One region of the Franconibacter pulveris genome, then DNA from elsewhere that is predicted to be linked to it. Evidence: predicted binding sites of a transcription regulator. Region 1 holds the regulator's gene; each other region holds the start of a gene.

Region 1 (3,111 bases):
GAGGATGTCGTCGGCCATAACGCGCAGGCGCGCGCTAATGGTCTGTGCGTTCCAGCGGATCACCGCCTCGGCGTGGCTGCGCTCCACCAACTTTTGCACCTCCTCCGGCTGATGCAGGCTGACCGAAATATGCTCCTGCAAATCCAGCGCCATCTGGAAGGTGCGCAGCAGACGCTTATAGCCGCTCTGTTTCCCGGCCGCCAGCATGTGCAACTGTTGATAGCACTGGCTGATAAGGTCCACTACTTTTTGTTGATGCGTAAGCAGCGGGGGCAGGGCAGTTTCCGGGTCGGTATGCTGCGTCAGCAGGTTATATTTCGCTTCGCAATAGTCCGCCAACTGGCGATACAGCAGGCTTAGCGACTCGCGAAGCGGCTGCTCGCGCCACAGCCAGAACCAGAACCAGTTAAACAGCCCGTACCAGAGCGTGCCGAAAATATAGAGCAGGATAGGCTCCCAGACTGGCATGTTCCCCGCGAGGCTTAGCGTAAAAATGGCGGCGATAAGCGAAGCGGGCAGCAACCGGGCATGCAGCGAGCTTATCTCCGCCGTCACGCCAAGCAGCAGCGCCATGCCTAAAAAGATAAGCGGCAGCGGCAGATTGTTCGCCAGTAACAGTTGCACGGTAAAACTGCTGACGGCAAAGAGCGAAGCGCCGACCGCCAGACGTTTGAAAAAGCGCTTGTGGGGCGTGTCGAGCCCGGCGATGTTGCAGCAGGCAGGCACCAGCGAAAAAAGCAGGCCCTGTTGCAGATGGCCCAGCAGCAACCCAACCGCCACCGGCAGACACAGGATCAGCGTCTGACGCAGGGCGTAGTTCACTTCCGGGTGATAAATGAGACGGCGAAACATAGAGGTAAGTGTAGAAACAAAAACGGCGTGTTACCGAAGCGACACGCCGTTTTTTTATGGCGGTTTAGCGGGTGCCGTAAACCACGATGGTCTTACCGTGCGCGGAGATCAGGTTTTGATCTTCGAGCATTTTCAGGATGCGACCGACGGTTTCGCGGGAGCAACCCACAATCTGGCCGATTTCCTGACGGGTGATTTTAATTTGCATGCCGTCGGGATGGGTCATGGCGTCCGGCTGTTTCGCCAGGTTGAGCAACGTCTGGGCGATGCGGCCCGTCACGTCGAGGAACGCCAGGTTGCCGACTTTTTCAGAGGTGACTTGCAGACGACGCGCCATCTGCGAAGAGAGGCGCATCAGGATGTCCGGGTTCACCTGGATAAGCTGGCGGAATTTCTTATAGGAAATCTCGGCGACTTCGCAAGCAGTCTTGGCGCGAACCCAGGCGCTGCGCTCCTGGCCCTCTTCAAACAGGCCCAGTTCGCCGATAAAGTCTCCCTGATTCAGATACGAGAGGATCATCTCCTTGCCCTCTTCGTCTTTGATCAGCACTGCCACTGAGCCTTTAACGATGTAATACAACGTTTCCGCTTTTTCACCCTGGTGAATCAGCGTGCTCTTCGATGGGTACTTATGAATGTGGCAATGTGACAAGAACCATTCGAGAGTCGGGTCTGTTTGCGGTTTGCCAAGCACCATGCGCTGTTATCCTCTGTTTAAACTGGCTCCAAAGACGGGGCGCGGGTCCCCCATCTGGCTTTGCAATCATTATCTTCCCGCATCCCGGGAAGTTGGCTGTCCATGTCGTCGCAGCCGGTAAATTGTCTTGTCCTCTGCATACATGCATAACATCAATGTATCGCCGCAGCATCCAGACTGTTTTAGCATAGCTTTTCATGGGTGTCTTCTATTGTCTCGTTTCAGCTTGACGCAGGTCGCCCTTCCGTTGCCTCTTTCGTAACTGGCGCGTAATCTGTCAAAAATTTTTATACATCGGAGTGATGATTATGCAGGCACGAGTAAAGTGGGTTGAGGGATTGACGTTTCTGGGCGAATCCGCTTCAGGGCACCAAATCCTGATGGACGGTAATTCCGGCGATAAAGCGCCAAGCCCGATGGAAATGGTGCTGATGGCGGCAGGCGGTTGCAGCGCTATCGACGTGGTGTCTATTTTGCAAAAAGGGCGTCATGACGTTCAGGATTGCGAAGTGAAACTGACCTCAGAACGCCGCGAAGAGGCGCCGCGTTTGTTCACTCACATTAACCTGCACTTTATCGTAACGGGTAAGGCGCTGAAGGAGGCGGCTGTGGCGCGCGCGGTGGATCTCTCCGCTGAGAAATATTGCTCTGTGGCGCTGATGCTCGGCAAAGCGGTCAACATCACCCACTCTTATGAAGTGGTGGAAGCCTGACGCGGGGCGGCGTCAGCCGCCTTATTCAATTTTTTTCCCTTCCATCAATCGCTGCACCAGCGGCAGCATAATTAATTCCATCGCCAGCCCCATCTTGCCGCCGGGAACGACAAGCGTATTGATGTGAGAAATGAAAGAACCCTGAAGCATGGCGAGCAGCCAGGGGTAATCAATCCCTTCAAGGTTGCGAAAGTGGATAACCACAAAGCTTTCATCGAGCGAAGGAATGCCTTTCGCCGCGAAGGGGTTAGACGTATCCACCGTCGGCACGCGCTGGAAATTAATATGGGTGCGGGAAAACTGCGGCGTGATGTAGTTAATGTAATCTTCCATTGATCGCACCACGGAATCCATCACCGCCTCGCGTGAATGCCCTCGCTCGCTGGTATCGCGAATCAGCTTTTGGATCCACTCAAGGTTGACGATAGGCACTACGCCCACCAGCAAATCTACATGCTGCGCCACGTTGTGATGCGGCGTGACCACGCCGCCGTGCAGCCCTTCATAAAACAGCACGTCGGTAGGCTCCGGCAGCGGCTGCCAGGGCGTAAAGGTGCCCGGCACCTGGTTCCACGGCACCGCTTCATCATAGGTATGCAGGTATTTGCGCGATTTCCCCTGGCCGCTGCGGCCATACTCGATAAAGGTTTGTTCAAGCAGGCCAAAGTCGTTGGCGTCGGGGCCAAAATAGCTGATATGCCGGCCTAAATCGCGCGCCTTGCGGATAGCCATATCCATTTCCGGGCGCGTATAGCGGTGAAAGCTGTCGCCTTCCACTTCCGCGGCATGAAGGTGTAGTTGAGCGAAGATCTTACGAAACGCAAGGCTGGTGGTGGTCGTGCCTGCGCC
Region 2 (3,111 bases), 520 kb from region 1:
GCTTTCGCGAACGCTTTAACGCGCCGGTGGAAGTTTTACACTCCGGGCTTAACGACAGCGAGCGGCTGAGCGCCTGGCTTAAGGCGAAAAGCGGCGAAGCGGCCATCGTTATCGGCACCCGCTCCGCGCTCTTCACACCATTTAAAAATCTGGGCGTCATCGTTATCGACGAGGAGCACGACAGCTCCTACAAGCAGCAGGAAGGGTTCCGCTACCACGCCCGGGATCTCGCGGTTTATCGCGCCCATACCGAGCAGATCCCCATTATCCTTGGCTCCGCCACGCCTGCGCTGGAAACGCTGCACAACGTGCGCCAGCGTAAATACCGCATGCTGAAGCTAACCCGTCGCGCCGGCAACGCGCGTCCGGCTCTGCAGCACGTACTGGACTTAAAAGGCCAGCCGCTGCAGGCGGGGCTTGCGCCCGCGCTTATCGCCAGCATGCGCCAGCATTTGCAGGCCAATAACCAGGTCATCCTGTTTCTTAACCGCCGCGGCTTCGCCCCTGCGCTGCTGTGCCATGACTGCGGCTGGATTGCCGAGTGCCCGCGCTGCGACCATTACTACACCCTGCATCAGGCGACGCATCAGTTGCGCTGCCATCACTGCGACAGCCAGCGTCCGGTGCCGCGCCAGTGCCCGCAGTGCGGCTCCACGCATACCGTGCCGGTAGGACTGGGCACAGAGCAGCTGGAGCAGACGCTGGCACCGCTTTTCCCCGACGTGCCGATCTCCCGCATCGACCGCGACACCACCAGCCGCAAGGGGGCGCTGGAGCAATACCTCGCAGAAGTGCATCGCGGCGGCGCGCGTATTCTTATCGGCACCCAGATGCTGGCGAAGGGGCATCACTTTCCTGACGTCACGCTGGTGGCGCTGCTGGATGTCGACGGCGCGCTGTTTTCCGCCGATTTCCGCTCCGCCGAACGTTTTGCGCAGCTTTATACCCAGGTGGCGGGCCGCGCCGGCCGCGCCGGCAAACAGGGCGAAGTGATCCTACAGACTCACCACCCGGAGCATCCTTTATTACAGACGCTCTTAAGCCAGGGGTATGACGCCTTCGCCGACCAGGCGCTGGCTGAGCGCGTCGGCGTTTCACTGCCGCCGTTCAGCAGCCATGTGCTGATTCGCGCTGAAGATCATAACAACCAGGAAGCGCCGCAGTTCCTGCATCAGATGCATAACCTGCTGCGCTCCAGCCCGCTGGCGGACGACCATTTATGGATCCTCGGCCCGGTGCCCGCCCTGCAACCCAAACGCGGCGGCCGCTACCGCTGGCAACTGCTTTTACAGCATCCCTCCCGGCAACATTTGCAGCGCCTACTTGGCAACAGCCTGGCGCTCGTCAACACCCTGCCCGCCGCGCGTAAAGTGAAGTGGGTGCTGGATGTGGACCCGATCGAAAGTTAACCAACCCGGCGATTTCTGCGAAACATATCGAAAAAAATAAAATCTCCATCACATTACTGATGTAATTTTTGTAAGTCGGTGCTTTAAATAGCTGATATGAATGTGATGTAGGTCAGATACAGGATGTATCTGCGTCCGCCGTGGCGCAGGTGAGGAGAAGAAGTTGAAGCCCAAGAAGCAGGTTGCCGCCGCAACCATGAAAGATGTCGCCGCCAAAGCTCGCGTTTCGACGGCCACGGTATCGCGCGCCTTAATGAACCCGGAAAAGGTATCGCAGACCACCCGCCACCGCGTTGAACAGGCGGCTATTGAAGTGGGTTACCTGCCCAACTCGCTCAGCCGCAGCCTCAAGCGCAACGAATCCCGCACTATCCTCGTTATCGTGCCGGATATTTGCGACCCTTTTTTCAGCGAAATTATTCGCGGCATTGAAGTCACGGCGGCGGAGCAAGGCTATCTGGTATTGATTGGCGACTGCGCCCACCAGAACCAGCAGGAAAAGACATTCATCGACCTGATTATCACCAAGCAAATCGACGGCATGCTGCTGCTCGGCTCCCGCCTGCCTTTCGACGCCAGCAAAGAGGAGCAGCGCAACCTGCCGCCGATGGTGATGGCGAATGAATTCGCGCCGGAGCTGGAACTGCCGACGGTGCATATTGATAACCTCACCGCCGCTTTTAACGCGGTCAATTACCTGCATGAGCTGGGCCACGAGCGCATCGCCTGCATCGCCGGGCCGGAAGAGATGCCGCTGTGCCATTATCGCCTGCAGGGATATGTACAGGCGCTGCGCCGCTGCGGCATTACCGTCGACCCGCACTATATCGCCCGGGGCGATTTTACCTACGAGGCGGGCGCCAACGCGCTTTCTCAACTGCTCGACCTGCCTAAGCCTCCCACCGCCGTTTTTTGTCACAGCGACGTGATGGCCCTTGGGGCGCTCTCGCTCGCCAAACGCCGCGGCTATAAGGTGCCGGACGATATCTCGCTGATAGGCTTCGATAATATTTCGCTTTCCGCCTTCTGCGACCCGCCGCTGACCACCGTCGCGCAGCCGCGTTTTGATATCGGCCGCGAAGCGATGCTGCTGCTGCTCGATCAACTTCACGGGCAGACGGTCAACAGCGGTTCGCGCCTGCTTGATTGCGAGCTGGTGGTCCGCGGCTCAAGCAGCGCGCCGAAGCCGCGAAAATAAGCGGCTTTAAGACGCCCCCGACTGGTCAAAGGGCCGCCCCTTAAGTAACATGGCGGGCTGATAACGAACGAATACAGCGAAACGATAGTGGCACAAAGAGATTATGTACGCCGCGGACAGCCGGCTCCCGCGCGGCGCAAAAAGAGTCCTACCCGCAAAAAGCAACGTAACCTGCCTGCTGTTTCCCCGGCTATGGTCGCCATCGCGGCCGCTGTGGTGGTCGCTTTTATCGGCGCCCTGTACTTTATTACCCATCACAAGAAAGAAGAGGCGGAGACGCTGCCGGGCCATAAAGTGGCGGGCAACGGGCTACCGCCAAAGCCGGAAGAGCGCTGGCGCTATATTAAAGAGCTGGAAAGCCGCCAGCCTGGCGTTGTGAAACCCACCGAGCCTACGGCAGGCGGGGAAATCATGAACCAGGAGCAACTGACCAACGAGCAGCGCCAGTTGCTTGATCAGATGCAGGCGGATATGCGTCAGCAGCCGACGCAACTGAGCGAAGTG
Region 3 (3,111 bases), 670 kb from region 1:
GCCCAGTCGCTGACCGACAAACCGGTAAAAGGCATGCTAACCGGGCCGGTGACAATCCTTTGCTGGTCTTTCCCGCGTGAAGATGTCTCCCGCGAAACCATTGCGAAGCAGATTGCGCTGGCGCTGCGCGACGAAGTGGCGGATCTGGAAGCGGCGGGCATCGGCATCATCCAGATTGACGAACCGGCGCTGCGCGAAGGGTTGCCGCTCAAGCGCAGCGACTGGCAGGCCTACCTGGCGTGGGCGGTGGAAGCGTTCCGCCTGAACGCCGCCGTGGCAAAAGATGAAACCCAGATCCACACCCATATGTGCTACTGCGAGTTCAACGACATCATGGACTCCATCGCCGCGCTGGATGCGGACGTTATCACCATTGAAACCTCGCGTTCGGATATGGAGCTGCTGGAGTCGTTTGAAGAGTTCGAATACCCGAACGAAATCGGGCCGGGCGTGTATGACATTCACTCGCCGAACGTACCGAGCGTGGAATGGATTGAGGCGCTGCTGAAGAAAGCCGCCCAGCGCGTGCCGCAGGATCGTCTGTGGGTTAACCCGGACTGCGGCCTGAAAACCCGCGGCTGGCCGGAAACCCGCGCAGCGCTCGCCAACATGGTAAAAGCGGCGCAAAACCTGCGTCAGGCGTAAGGTTTCGTCGGGGCCTGGGAGGTTGACCCGCCCTGCAAATTCGCGCGTCGTAGAGAGGTAAGCGAACGGCCGCCTGCCCTGAACGGCAGTCTGAAAATAAAATCGCCCGGCAAAACCGGGCGATTTTTTTATCCTTTTTTCGCGCCGTAGCGCGCAAACCACGCCAGCATTCGCTGCCAGCCATCTTTTGCCGACTCGGCATGGTAGCTTGGGCGATAATCGGCGTTGAACGCATGTCCCGCTTCCGGATACACCACGATTTCCGCAGTGGCGTTAGCCGCCCGCAGCGCCTGACGCATGGTTTCCACCGTATCCAGCGGAATGCCGGTGTCCTGCGCGCCATACAGCCCTAAAACAGGCGCGTTCAAGTCTGTCGCCACATCTACCGGGTGTTTCGGCGAATTCAGCGTTTTATCGCCCAGCAGTTTGCCATACCAGGCGACGGCGGCTTTAAGCTGCGGATTGTGCGCGGCGTAGAGCCAGCTAATGCGCCCGCCCCAGCAGAAGCCGGTGAGCAGCAGGCGATGCGCGTCGCCGCCATTGCGCGCCGCCCAGTTGGCGACGTGATCGAGATCCGCCAGCACCTGCGCGTCCGGCACTTTAGAAACCAGATTGCTGAGCAGAGACGAAATATCGTCGTAATCGTTCGGATCGCCCTGGCGGAAGTAGAGTTCCGGCGCCACGGCCAGATACCCCTCAAGCGCCAGACGACGACAGATATCGCGGATATGTTCATGCACGCCAAAAATTTCCTGCACCACGATAACTACCGGCAGCGGGCCGTCGGCGTTTTTCGGGCGGGCGTGATAAGCGGGCATATTGTCGCCCTGTGAAGGAATGGACGTTTCACCGGCCAGAATGGCGTCTTCCGGCGTCTGAACTACCGTTGAAGCAACGGGAGAAACGGACGGGGCGAAACCCGGTTTGTTGTCGGTTGTTGTGTTACTGGTCATGGCATTCTCCGTACCCTTTTTAGCGCATCCGATAACTATAGCGTGCGATGGTAAATTCACCGTTGAACAAAAACGCGCTGTACGAAAGCGAAAGTTATCATTACAGGCATTAAAGTGTGATTTGCGTCACTATTTAATGGAAAAATAATGCAAACTGTTTATATCAAAGTGAATCCTGTCACGAAAAAGCGCGAGCGGCTTCTGTAAAGTACCGTTTTGCTTCTTCTGACCAACCGACCCACAGAGGAGTCTTTTATGTCCAGGTCTGACGTTTTTCATCTTGGCCTTACCAAAAATGATTTGCAGGGGGCCACGCTTGCTATCGTGCCCGGCGACCCGGAGCGCGTGGAAAAAATCGCGGCGCTGATGGAGAACCCGGTTAAGCTCGCCTCGCACCGTGAGTTCACTACCTGGCGCGCTGAGCTGGACGGCAAGCCCGTCATTGTTTGCTCCACCGGCATCGGCGGCCCGTCAACCTCAATCGCTGTGGAAGAACTGGCGCAGCTGGGCATTCGGACTTTCCTGCGCATCGGCACGACCGGCGCCATCCAGCCGCACATCAACGTAGGCGACGTGTTGGTCACGACGGCCTCAGTACGCCTGGACGGCGCAAGCCTGCACTTCGCGCCGATGGAATACCCGGCGGTGGCAGACTTCGCTTGTACCACAGCGTTAGTTGAAGCGGCAAAATCTGTTGGCGCGACGACGCATGTGGGCGTGACCGCTTCTTCCGATACCTTCTACCCGGGCCAGGAGCGTTACGACACCTTTTCCGGCCGGGTGGTCAGCCGCTTCAAAGGCTCTATGGAAGAGTGGCAGGCGATGGGCGTGATGAACTATGAGATGGAATCCGCCACGCTGCTGACCATGTGTTCAAGCCAGGGGCTGCGCGCAGGCATGGTGGCAGGCGTTATCGTCAACCGTACCCAGCAGGAAATCCCCAACGCGGAAACCATGAAGCAGACCGAAAGTCACGCCGTGAAAATCGTGGTCGAAGCGGCGCGCCGCTTGATCTAACCCTGCAAAGGCCGGCTAACTCCGGCCTTTTTGCGTAATTCCTCGCAGGAATTACGCTCCTCACAGAAAAACGCTTCCCGTCTGGACATCTGTACAGCACAATCGCTGCTGGCATGCGTTGCAGTTCAGGCAGGAGGCGTAGTGGAAAGCTCATACATTTTGTTGGCGATAATCGCTCTGGCGGGCGTGCTGGTCGGGTGGTTATTAGCAAGCCAGCGGGCGGTGCAGCTAAAGGCGGAGTTGCTGGCGGAACAGCGCGATATTTACGGCGAACTGAGCGCCGCCAAAGCCTCGCTTGAACAGAGCTTACACTGGCGTGACGAATGCGAACTTCTCAACAATGAACTGCGCAGCCTGCGGGAAATTAACAGCTCGCTGGAGTCTGACCTGCGCGAAGTCACTACCCGTCTTGAATCCACCCAACTGCACGCCGAAGAGAAGCTGCGCCAGATGATGAACAGCGAGCAGCGCCTGAGCGAGCAGTTTGAAAATCTCG
Region 4 (3,111 bases), 510 kb from region 1:
GCCGCGCCGGGCTTTATGACGCTTTATTAAGAGAAACGCCGAACTGCTGGCGCCATACGCGGGGCGTTACGCCCGTCTCACGCGTAAACACCACCGAGAAGTAATTGCTGTCTTCGAAGCCGCAACGCGAGGCGATCTCGCTAATCAGCATCTCGGTATGGCGCAGCAGATATTGCGCCTGGCAGATGCGCAGCTGACGCAGGTACTGGCTGATGGTCATACCGGTCTGCTGGCGGAAAAGCTGGCGCAGCGGCCGCTCCGACGCCTGGTGACGCTCGCAAAAACGCGCCAGGTCAAAATCCGTTTCCAGGCTTTTACCGAGCGCGGCGATAAGCAGATCGAGCGTTTCCCCCTGCTCCGTCGCCGCGTCGTCGGCGGGCTGATAACGGTGGCGGCGCAGCGTGATGCAAAGCTGCAAAAAGAGGCTCTCCGCCAGACACTGCGACAGCGCATCGGGCTTCACGCTCTCATGCTCCAGCTGGTTGATGAGCTGGCGCGCCTGCGCCATCCCCTGACTTCCCAGCCGCCAGCGCGCTTCGCAGCCGCGCGGCGGTTGCAGAAGCTCCGCCCAGTCCACGTTGAGGCGCAGCCGCTCGGGGCAATAGATGATGTTATGCAGCACCAGGTCGTTCACCGCCTGATAGCTGTGGCGGTCTTCGGCGCGAATGTAAAAGAGATCGCCGCAGGTGATGCGCCAGGGCCGGTCGTTAAGCACGTGCAGGCCATTGCCGCGCCACACCAGCACCAGTTCGCAAAAGTCATGGGAATGCTCGGCGAAGACATTTTGCGGATAGCGGTCCGCCACCGCGACGGCCTGGGCGGCGGTGGCGAAAAAGTCATCTTTTTTGAGGATTAACTGGTCGGCCACAACACGCCCCTGGAAGCTAAATAGTCAGAAAGTATCGACGTTTTTGGCGCGTAAGAGGGTGATTTGTCTCGCGTTACTGAAACGGGCAGTCGCGCCCGAGACGAATTTCGCGCGGCGACCAGCAAAACTCGCGCTTAAACAGCGTAGAGAAATGGTTGCTGTCGCCAAAGCCGCACTGGTAAGCAATATCGGTCACGCTCTCCTCGCTGTGGCGCAGCAGATGGCGCGCTTTAATCAGCCGCAGGCGGTTCAGGTAACGCTGCGGCGTCAGACCGGTTTGCTGCTTCAGTTGCCGGTGCAGCGTTCTGAGGGAGAAGCTGAATTTGTCGGCAAGCTGCTCCCAGCACACCTCCTCGGCGAAATGGTCTTCAAGCCAGGCGATCATCTGGTTAAGCCGTTCGTCAGCCTTGCCGCAGTGCTCCGCCAGGCTGCTTTTACGCAACAAAATCAGCAACTGCATAAAGAGGATTTCGCGGTTAGCGATGGCGGGGGTATCGGCGGCTTCGCCCAGCGCTTCTATCTGTTCGATAAGCCCGCGCACCTGCTGCAACACCTGCTGGCCCACCCGCCAGTGAGAGGCGTAGTTGCCGTCCTGCTCCTGCGGCAGCAGCCGCTCCAGCCCGGCGATAAACGAAAACGCGTCCGGCGCGCGGTAAAGCACGTTCGTCAGACAGAGGTTCTCGGTGTGCTCGAAAAGGTGCCGGTCGTGGTCGCGCACAAAGCAGACGGAGCCGCCGCTCAGCGTATAGGGCTGGCCGTTGAAAATGTGAGTGCCGGTGCCGTGCTCGACAATTACGATTTCCCAGAAGTCGTGATGATGTTCTGGAAACGCCGCCTGCGGCAGCCGCGGCTCAATCGCTACCGTGGCATTACCCGACGGGAAAAAATCAGCGCCGTACAAGACCGTCATGTTCGCCTCCTTCGCACCAGAAAGTAGCGTGATAGTAGTTAACCGCCCGTCGCCTCACCTTAAATTTCCGACGGGAAAACGCGCAAACTGCGCACGTTTTTTAAGAAACGACAGGAAAGATCCAGAAATGCGGCGAAGCTCACAGGGCCGTGCTTGGCCCTGTAAACGCTGAACTGTGAAATCCCTCACGTTTACCTTTGTTCTGTTGCCAGCCGCGGTTTAGCGCTGTCAGTAGCGTGAAGGTAACGGGCTGCGCGCCTTTTTAGACTGCGGGTAACGATTCAGACAAGGATACCCGCCATGACTCTTCGCCATAGCGTTGCCGTTGACCTGGGCGCCTCCAGCGGCCGCGTGATGCTGGCGCGTTACGACAGCGCGACCCGCGACCTGCAACTGCGCGAAATCCACCGTTTCACTAACAGCCTTAAGCCTCTTGAAGGCTTTGCTACCTGGGACGTGGATGCGCTGGAGGGCGAGATACGTATTGGGTTGCAGAAAGCCTGTGATGAAGCAAACGCTATCGACAGCATCGGCATCGACACCTGGGGCGTGGATTTCGTCTTGCTGGATAAAGCGGGCAACCGCGTCGGGCTGCCGGTTTCCTATCGCGATAGCCGCACGGAAGGGGTAATGCTGCGGGCATGCGCAGAACTGGGCCGCGAAGCTATCTATCGCCGCACCGGCATTCAGTTTCTGCCGTTCAACACGCTCTATCAGCTGCGCGCGCTCGCCGACCAGCAGCCGGAACTGCTGGCGCAGGTCGAACATGCTCTGCTGATGCCCGATTACCTCTGCTACCGCCTTACCGGCGAACTGAACTGGGAATACACCAACGCCACCACCACGCAACTGATCAACATTCACACCGGCGCCTGGGATGAAACGCTGCTGGCGTGGGCGAGCGTGCCGACGCGCTGGTTTGGCGCGCCCACCCATCCGGGCAACGTTATCGGCCGCTGGGTTTGCCGTGATGGTCGGTCTGTGCCGGTGATTTCCGTCGCCACCCACGATACCGCTAGCGCGGTTATCGCCGCGCCTTTGCAGGATAGCGACGCCGCCTGGCTCTCCTCCGGCACCTGGTCGCTGATGGGTTTTGAGAGCAACACCCCGTACGCCAGCGAGCAGGCGCTGGCCGCCAACGTCACCAACGAAGGCGGCGCGCAAGGGCGCTACCGCGTGCTGAAAAACATTATGGGGCTGTGGCTGTTGCAACGCGTAACCAAAGAACAAAACGTGAGCGACCTGCCGGGGCTTATCCAGCAGGCGCAGCAGCTTCCCGCCTGTCGGTTTGTGATTAACCCCAACGACGACCGCTTTATCAATCCACAGAGCA

The links. Region 1 encodes CRP, which controls carbon source genes, mostly activating them, when cyclic AMP is high. Its sites were predicted from a motif close to ATGTGANNNNNNTCACAT; they were not measured.
Region 2: cytR (DNA-binding transcriptional regulator CytR) is a predicted target of CRP. The motif match lies at 1,510-1,527, and genes of this name have one in related genera.
Region 3: udp (uridine phosphorylase) is a predicted target of CRP. The motif match lies at 1,713-1,730, and genes of this name have one in related genera.
Region 4: rhaS (HTH-type transcriptional activator RhaS) is a predicted target of CRP. The motif match lies at 1,906-1,923, and genes of this name have one in related genera.

What each region holds. Positions count from the first base shown of each region.
Region 1 is NZ_CM165555.1:4,263,575-4,266,685, reverse strand. It holds gene ACU4F7_RS20230 (YccS/YhfK family putative transporter) at 1-852, opposite strand, end outside; gene crp (cAMP-activated global transcriptional regulator CRP) at 917-1,549, opposite strand; gene ACU4F7_RS20220 (OsmC family protein) at 1,858-2,262, shown strand; gene ACU4F7_RS20215 (phosphoribulokinase) at 2,284-3,111, opposite strand, start outside.
Region 2 is NZ_CM165555.1:103,166-106,276, reverse strand. It holds gene priA (primosomal protein N') at 1-1,409, shown strand, start outside; gene cytR (DNA-binding transcriptional regulator CytR) at 1,573-2,607, shown strand; gene ftsN (cell division protein FtsN) at 2,695-3,111, shown strand, end outside.
Region 3 is NZ_CM165555.1:246,128-249,238, forward strand. It holds gene metE (5-methyltetrahydropteroyltriglutamate--homocysteine S-methyltransferase) at 1-645, shown strand, start outside; gene ACU4F7_RS01255 (dienelactone hydrolase family protein) at 774-1,598, opposite strand; gene udp (uridine phosphorylase) at 1,854-2,615, shown strand; gene rmuC (DNA recombination protein RmuC) at 2,757-3,111, shown strand, end outside.
Region 4 is NZ_CM165555.1:85,516-88,626, reverse strand. It holds gene rhaR (HTH-type transcriptional activator RhaR) at 14-868, opposite strand; gene rhaS (HTH-type transcriptional activator RhaS) at 942-1,778, opposite strand; gene rhaB (rhamnulokinase) at 2,079-3,111, shown strand, end outside.